3 regions of the Rhizobium sp. SRDI969 genome follow, and region 3 is predicted to be linked to each of the others. Evidence: predicted binding sites of a transcription regulator. Region 3 holds the regulator's gene; each other region holds the start of a gene.
What was found. The regulator LexA, encoded in region 3, represses DNA repair genes until DNA is damaged. The targets are predictions, from matches to a motif close to TGTTCNNNNTGTGTTCNG.
Positions count from the first base shown of each region.

Region 1 (2,269 bases), 380 kb from region 3:
CGATATTGCCGGGATATGGCATGCCGTGGGTAATGATCGTCGATTCCAGTGCCACCAGTGGCGCGCCGCGCTGCTTGGCGCTGGCGACTTCCTTCGAATAGGCGATCGGCAGAAGAGGGGAGATGGGCTTGGTCATGGTCTTGTCCTGTGATCGACAGAGCATGATGTCGAGGTGCGAGCGGTTTTCGGACGACATCATGCTCAACTATTTAATTGGCCGCTTCAATGCAGAATTCTGACCTTCGGAACAAGGGCAAGCGCCTCATTCAGCAGATCGGGCGTCAGATTTTCGTTGACGGCATGCCGCGACTGGACGGTCAGGGTGGCGGCTGCGGTGCCGTGACGAACGGCTTCTTCGAGCGGCAGGCCTGATATCAAGGCGGCGAGCGTGCCGGCCGCAAGACTGTCGCCGGCACCCGTGACATCGGCGACGGTGTCGGCGATCGGCGGCTGCAGTGTTACGGCGCGGCCCTCGCAAAGTGCGACGAGCTCGCGCTGACCGCGAGTAACGACGGCGTTCCGGACGCCGATCTCGTTCAGCAAAGGTGGCCAGCCGGCGGCGTCTTCCGGCAGTGCACCGGCAAGGGCGGCGGCTTCAGCCTCATTCAGGAACAGGTAGTCGATATTCCTGATGCAGGGTTTCAGCCTGACGACCTTGGCCGGCGAGATGGCGATTGCCGCAACGGGCTTGCCTAGCGAATGCGCCTTTGCGACGATCGCCGCGACCGTCTCTTCCGGCAGGTTGGCGTCGAAGAGGATGAAATCATGCGCGGCGAAGGCCTCTCGCACCCAGCGGATGGAGAGACGCCGCGGCACGAAGAAGCGGTAAAGATCCATGTCGGCAAGGGCGATCACCAGATTGCCGTCCTTCTCTATGATCGCCGTGTAGCTCGGCGTCTTGCGGTCGAGGAAGACGAAGGGCCGGTCGTCGATGCCGGCGAAATCGGCAGCTTCTCCGACCGTCTCGCCCATCGGATCGCCGCCGCGCGGCGAGATCATAGTCACCTGAAAACCGAGCCTTGAGAGGTTGCGCGCCGCATTGAAGCCGCCGCCGCCCGGCTCCTCGAACCATGTGCCGGGATTGCTGGCGCCAGGCGCCGTCTCGCCGGAGATGCGGCCGCGCCGGTCGATATGGGCGCCGCCGAGAACAAGAATCTTTTTCTTCATCCGATCCGCTCTCCCGATGCCCGAAGGACGAATCGATACAGCGCGCCCTTCCGCGGCCGAGTCGGCATTTCTGGCCTAAGCCGTTGCTTTTTATCGATAAAACAAATGCAGAACACGTGTCGTTTTACCTTTTTCTTTCAACTGTTTGATCGCCTATTGCGAGAATGGAACAAATGGAGTACAAACTCGACATTGCTAGAGCGGCTTCAATAACCTAAAGGTGGATGGGATGTCTCAGAATTCATTGCGGCTGGTAGAGGACAAATCGGTGGACAAAAGCAAGGCGCTTGAAGCGGCACTCTCACAGATAGAGCGGTCGTTCGGCAAGGGCTCGATCATGAAGCTCGGCTCCAACGAGAACGTTGTCGAGATCGAGACGATCTCGACCGGCTCGCTTGGCCTCGATATCGCGCTCGGCGTCGGTGGCCTGCCGAGGGGCCGCATCATCGAAATCTACGGACCGGAAAGCTCCGGTAAGACGACGCTTGCACTGCAGACGATTGCCGAAGCGCAGAAGAAGGGCGGCATCTGCGCCTTCGTCGATGCCGAACATGCGCTCGATCCCGTCTATGCCCGCAAGCTTGGCGTCGACCTGCAGAACCTGCTGATCTCGCAGCCCGATACCGGCGAGCAGGCGCTCGAAATCACCGATACGCTGGTGCGCTCCGGCGCGGTCGACGTTCTCGTCGTCGACTCCGTCGCGGCCCTGACGCCGCGCGCCGAAATCGAAGGCGAGATGGGCGACAGCCTTCCCGGCCTGCAGGCACGACTGATGAGCCAGGCGCTGCGCAAGCTCACCGCTTCGATCTCGAAGTCGAACACCATGGTGATCTTCATCAACCAGATCCGCATGAAGATCGGCGTCATGTTCGGTTCGCCGGAAACGACGACGGGCGGCAATGCGCTGAAATTCTATGCCTCCGTGCGCCTCGACATCCGGCGCATCGGCGCGGTCAAGGAGCGCGAAGAGGTGATCGGCAACCAGACCCGCGTCAAGGTCGTCAAGAACAAGATGGCGCCGCCCTTCAAGCAGGTCGAGTTCGACATCATGTACGGCGAGGGTGTTTCCAAGACCGGCGAACTGGTCGATCTCGGCGTCAAG
Region 1 covers NZ_CP104035.1:2,194,486-2,196,754, reverse strand. The annotation lists gene N2A41_RS11105 (pseudouridine-5'-phosphate glycosidase) at 1-136, opposite strand, end outside; gene N2A41_RS11100 (carbohydrate kinase family protein) at 223-1,167, opposite strand; gene recA (recombinase RecA) at 1,397-2,269, shown strand, end outside.
Region 1: a site for LexA is predicted at 1,265-1,282, ahead of recA (recombinase RecA). Genes of this name have one in related genera too.

Region 2 (2,269 bases), 1.6 Mb from region 3:
CCGTGACCAGGCGCGGCCGCTCGGAGGATTGCCGCTCGGTCCAGAGGTTCTTGGTAAAGCGCTCCGAGGCGAGATCGATGACGGCGTTGGCGGCGGCGAGGATTGGCTGCGTCGAACGGTAATTGCGGTCGAGCGTGACGATATTGGCCGCCGGGCTGAAGGCGGCGGGAAAATCGAGGATATTGCGCACCGTCGCCGCGCGGAATGAATAGATCGACTGCGCATCGTCGCCGACCACGGTCAGCCCCTGGCCTTCGGGCTTCAGCGCCAGCAGGATCGAGGCCTGCAGCCGGTTGGTATCTTGATACTCGTCGACCAGCACATGGTCGAAGCGGCTGCCGATATCCTCGGCAATGACAGCCTCGCCGACCATCTGCGCCCAGTAGAGCAGCAGATCGTCGTAATCGAGCACGTTCTGGCTCTGCTTGGCCTCGACATAACAAGCGAAAAGTTCGCGCAGCTGTTTCTCCCACGCCGCGCACCAGGGAAAGACGTCGCGCAGCACGAGGTCGAGCGCGGTTTCCGAATTCACCGCCCTGGAATAGATGGCAAGGCAGGTGCCCTTGGTGGGAAAGCGGCTTTCCGTCTTGGAGAAGCCGAGGTCGTGCCGGATCAGGTTCATCAGATCGGCGCTGTCTTCGCGGTCGTGTATGGTGAAATCCGGATCGAGGCCAATCTGCTCGGCATAATCGCGCAACAGCCGCGCGCCGATGCCGTGGAAGGTGCCGGACCAGGAAAGCGCGTCCGCCATGACGCCGGCGTTTGCACCAAGCACATCGCGGCAGATGCGCTCGACGCGCCGCGCCATCTCGGCGGCTGCTCGGCGCGAGAAGGTCATCAGCAGGATGCGGCGGGGATCGGCGCCCTTGACGATCAGGTGGGCGACCCGATGCGCCAAGGTATTCGTCTTGCCAGAGCCGGCGCCGGCAATGACCAGCAGCGGCCCGGCAATATGGCTGCCGTCGATGAGCGTGCCGTGCTCGACGGCCATGCGCTGCTGCGAATTGAGCTTTTCGAGATACATCCAGCCGTCCGGTCGGGCTCCCGCAGAATCACTGGGGAAAGATTAGATGTTCCTTGAATGTTCGCGATTGCCGTCCCTGTCAAGCGATCTGGCGCGCGAGCAACACCTCAGTCGGGAAAATCCGGGCCGATCTCGCGCCGTACCAGCTTCAGGCTGCGGTCGGGCTGAAGGATATAGGTTTCCTCAACGCGCTGGCCCGTTCCGTTGTAAAACTGGTTGTAGACGACGCTGCCGACCGGCGATTTGGTGAGCTTCGTTCGCGGTTGGCCGCCATAGGTGATGCTGCCCGGAATGGGTTCCAGCGCCGGCCTATGGGCCGAGGAGCAGCCGGCAAGCAATGCCCCGGCAAACAAGGCGGGCAGAAGCGCTTTCATTGTCATCATCCCTCATTCGACTGCAGCCAGATATGGAAGCCGCGGCGCCTTTCGCCAAGGATCGTCCATGCCAGGGTCCACGGGAAATAACCCAGCGCACCGCAACGAAATGCTTTGCCGAGGCGTTAACGGATATCAACTGACATCAGGAGAGGCCACTGTGCTCGGCTTTGCAGCATTCACGAACCATGAGGAATCCGGCCGTCAGGATCACAGCGACGCGGCGACACGCGCCTCGGTGGAGAGCGCCCTTCATGCCGTCGACGATATCGAAGTGGCGGAAATCATCGTCGACATATCGGGCTCATATGTAATCCTGGAAGGTTTCATACGCCGGCGGGGTGATGTCGAGCGGGCGATCGAGATTGCCGAGAGCGTCGTCGGCCGAGGCTATGTGCGCAGCCGCCTGCTGCGACGCTGAAATCGTAAGATGGTGCCCCGGCCCTCTGCTCACCTGTCCTTGCGATGCATAAGGGGAACCAAGTGCTCTCCCGCGTGTTGAAATGCCGGATCTAAACGCTGGAGACCCTCATGTCGTTGCTTCTTCGCCTTTGGGCAACCACCTTGATTTCAGGCAGTGTCTTTGCCGGCTCCGCCTACGCCTCGCTGGAAAACGGCACAAATTATTCCGCTTTGCCGAAGGACCAGATCGCCCTCAACGAATATACCGGGGCCATCGCCTGCACGCCGGCAGAGCCTCGGTATTTGCCGTCCTTCATCCGCGCATCGGATGGCACGATCATCGGTGTCAGTTATATCGAAGTGGAGGGTGAGGGCGGCGCGAACTGCTGAGGCGTCCGCTTTGCTCAGACGAGGCTCGCCTGCGTTCCCGCAGAGGTGACGAGCCTCTAACCATCATCATGATGGCTGG
Region 2 covers NZ_CP104035.1:245,354-247,622, forward strand. The annotation lists gene N2A41_RS01190 (ATP-dependent helicase) at 1-1,024, opposite strand, end outside; gene N2A41_RS01195 (hypothetical protein) at 1,132-1,398, opposite strand; gene N2A41_RS01200 (BON domain-containing protein) at 1,559-1,819, shown strand; gene N2A41_RS01205 (hypothetical protein) at 1,930-2,190, shown strand.
Region 2: a site for LexA is predicted at 1,072-1,089, ahead of N2A41_RS01190 (ATP-dependent helicase). Genes of this name have one in related genera too.

Region 3 (2,269 bases):
TCATCGCCTGACCGCCTATGGCCTGCCGGCAAACCTCGCGACGATGCCGATCATCTCCTTTATCGTCATGCCGGCCGGGCTGCTGGCGATGCTGCTCATGCCTTTCGGTCTGGATGTTTGGGCCTGGAAGGTCGTCGGATTCGGCCTCGATCTGGTGATCGCGGTCGCAAAGACGGTATCCGGCTGGGGCGGCAATATCGACGTTGGCCGTTTGCCCGGCTGGTATTTCGCGGTCGCCGTGGCAGGCTTTCTTCTGCTGACGCTGCTCCGGACGCGACTGCGCCATTCCGGCACATCGATCATCGCAGTCTCGACGCTCATCCTGTTCCTTCTACCGGTTCCCCGGCCGCCGGATCTGGTGATTTCGGAGGATGGCAATCTCGTCGCGGTCGTCGAGGCGGCAGCAATGGCGTCCAACCGTGAACGACCGCCGGATTTCATCTTCGACCAATGGCAGAGAGCGCTGGTCCTGCCGACGCATGATCCGCCGAAGATGCTGGATGGTCCTGCTATCCCGCCGGAGGGAGAAGACCGCCGCGTCAGGCTTTCCCGCGATCAGCAGACCGAAGCGAGGACCGCGATGCGTGCAGCCGCAGCGGCCGGTGAAGCAAACCGCTTTTCCTGCGTCAAAAAGGCCTGGTGCACATCAAGGCTTGGCAATGGCCAGGTCGTGGCCGTCATCGACAATGCCGCCTATCTCGGCCCCGCATGCGACGCCGCCGATATCGTCGTGACGTCGGTCCGCCTGCGCTTCAACAGCTGCCGCTCAGGTGCGACGCTCTTCACCGGTGAAACGCTGCGCAGGACCGGTTCCGTCGAGTTGCGCTTCACGAACGCCGGCCTGGAGGTGGCAACCGCATTCGATGCATTGTCGCGGCCATGGATGCGCCATCGCGCCTATGACTGGCGCAGCAATAGTTTTACCGAGCCCGGTCTAGCCAAGGTCAGTGATAGCGGCGAATAAGACCGACGAGCTTGCCCTGAACCTTGACACGGTCCGGCCCGAAAATCCGGGTCTCGTAAGCCGGGTTGGCGGCTTCGAGCGCAATCGAGGCGCCCTTGCGGCGGAAGCGTTTGAGTGTCGCTTCCTCGTCGTCGACGAGAGCAACGACGATGTCGCCAGGACTTGCGGTGCTGCCGTTGCGGATGATCACGGTGTCGCCGTCAAAGATGCCGGCGTCGATCATCGAATCGCCCTTGACCTCCAGCGCATAATGTTCACCGGAACCGAGCATGTCGGCCGGAACGACGATGTCGTGGGTGTTGTTCTGGATCGCCGAGATCGGAACACCGGCGGCGATGCGGCCCATGACCGGCACGGAGACCGAGTTGCCGTTGTCGGCGACGGGTTTTGCAGGGGCAGGAGCGGCGACCGGCTGTGGCTTGCCGAGGCTGCCCTCGATGACGCTCGGCGAAAAGCCACGCCGCGGCTGGATGCTGGGGCTGTAGGCCTCCGGAAGCTTGATGACCTCGATCGCGCGGGCCCGGTTCGGTAGGCGGCGAATGAAGCCACGTTCCTCGAGCGCTGTAATCAAGCGATGAATCCCGGACTTCGAAGCGAGGTCCAGGGCATCCTTCATTTCGTCGAAAGATGGCGGAACGCCGGATTCCTTCATGCGCTCATGAATGAAAAGGAGAAGCTCCTGTTGTTTGCGCGTGAGCATCGACGTTGTGACCTCGTGATTGAAACAAATCCAGAACAGACACTATATGTTCCATATGTGTTCCGCAAGTAGCTAAATTTCCGTAAAACTTGGAACCAACTCGTCGAGATTCTTATTTTCATTCGCCGGATTGGACACATGTCTTGCATTGAGGGTGGCGCTGTCGCACATCTCTTGCCGATTTGAGGAGGGATATGATGAACACGCATTCCACCAAACCGTACCCGCTGGATCATGTCGTGCTGCCGGTCGTCGACATCGATCTGGCGCGCGAAAGGCTCGGCAAGCTCGGCTTCACCGTTGCCGCCGATGCGCGCCATCCCTTCGGAACGGAGAATGCCTGCGTCTTCTTTGCCGACAAGACCTATCTGGAGCCGCTCGGGATCGCGAGCGTCGAGGAGAGCGAGGCATCGGCGCGACGAGGCAATGTCTTCACCGCTCGCAACCGGGCTTTCCGCTTCCGTTGCGGCGCGGAGGGGCTTTCGGCGGTGGCCTTCGGCAGCAAGGATGCCGGCATCGATCATCAGGATTTCGTCGGCAACGGGTCGAGCGCCGGGGAGATGCTGCAGTTCAACCGGCCGATGACGATGCCGGACGGCTCCGAG
Region 3 covers NZ_CP104035.1:1,815,223-1,817,491, forward strand. The annotation lists gene N2A41_RS09185 (ComEC/Rec2 family competence protein) at 1-964, shown strand, start outside; gene lexA (transcriptional repressor LexA) at 945-1,664, opposite strand; gene N2A41_RS09195 (VOC family protein) at 1,862-2,269, shown strand, end outside.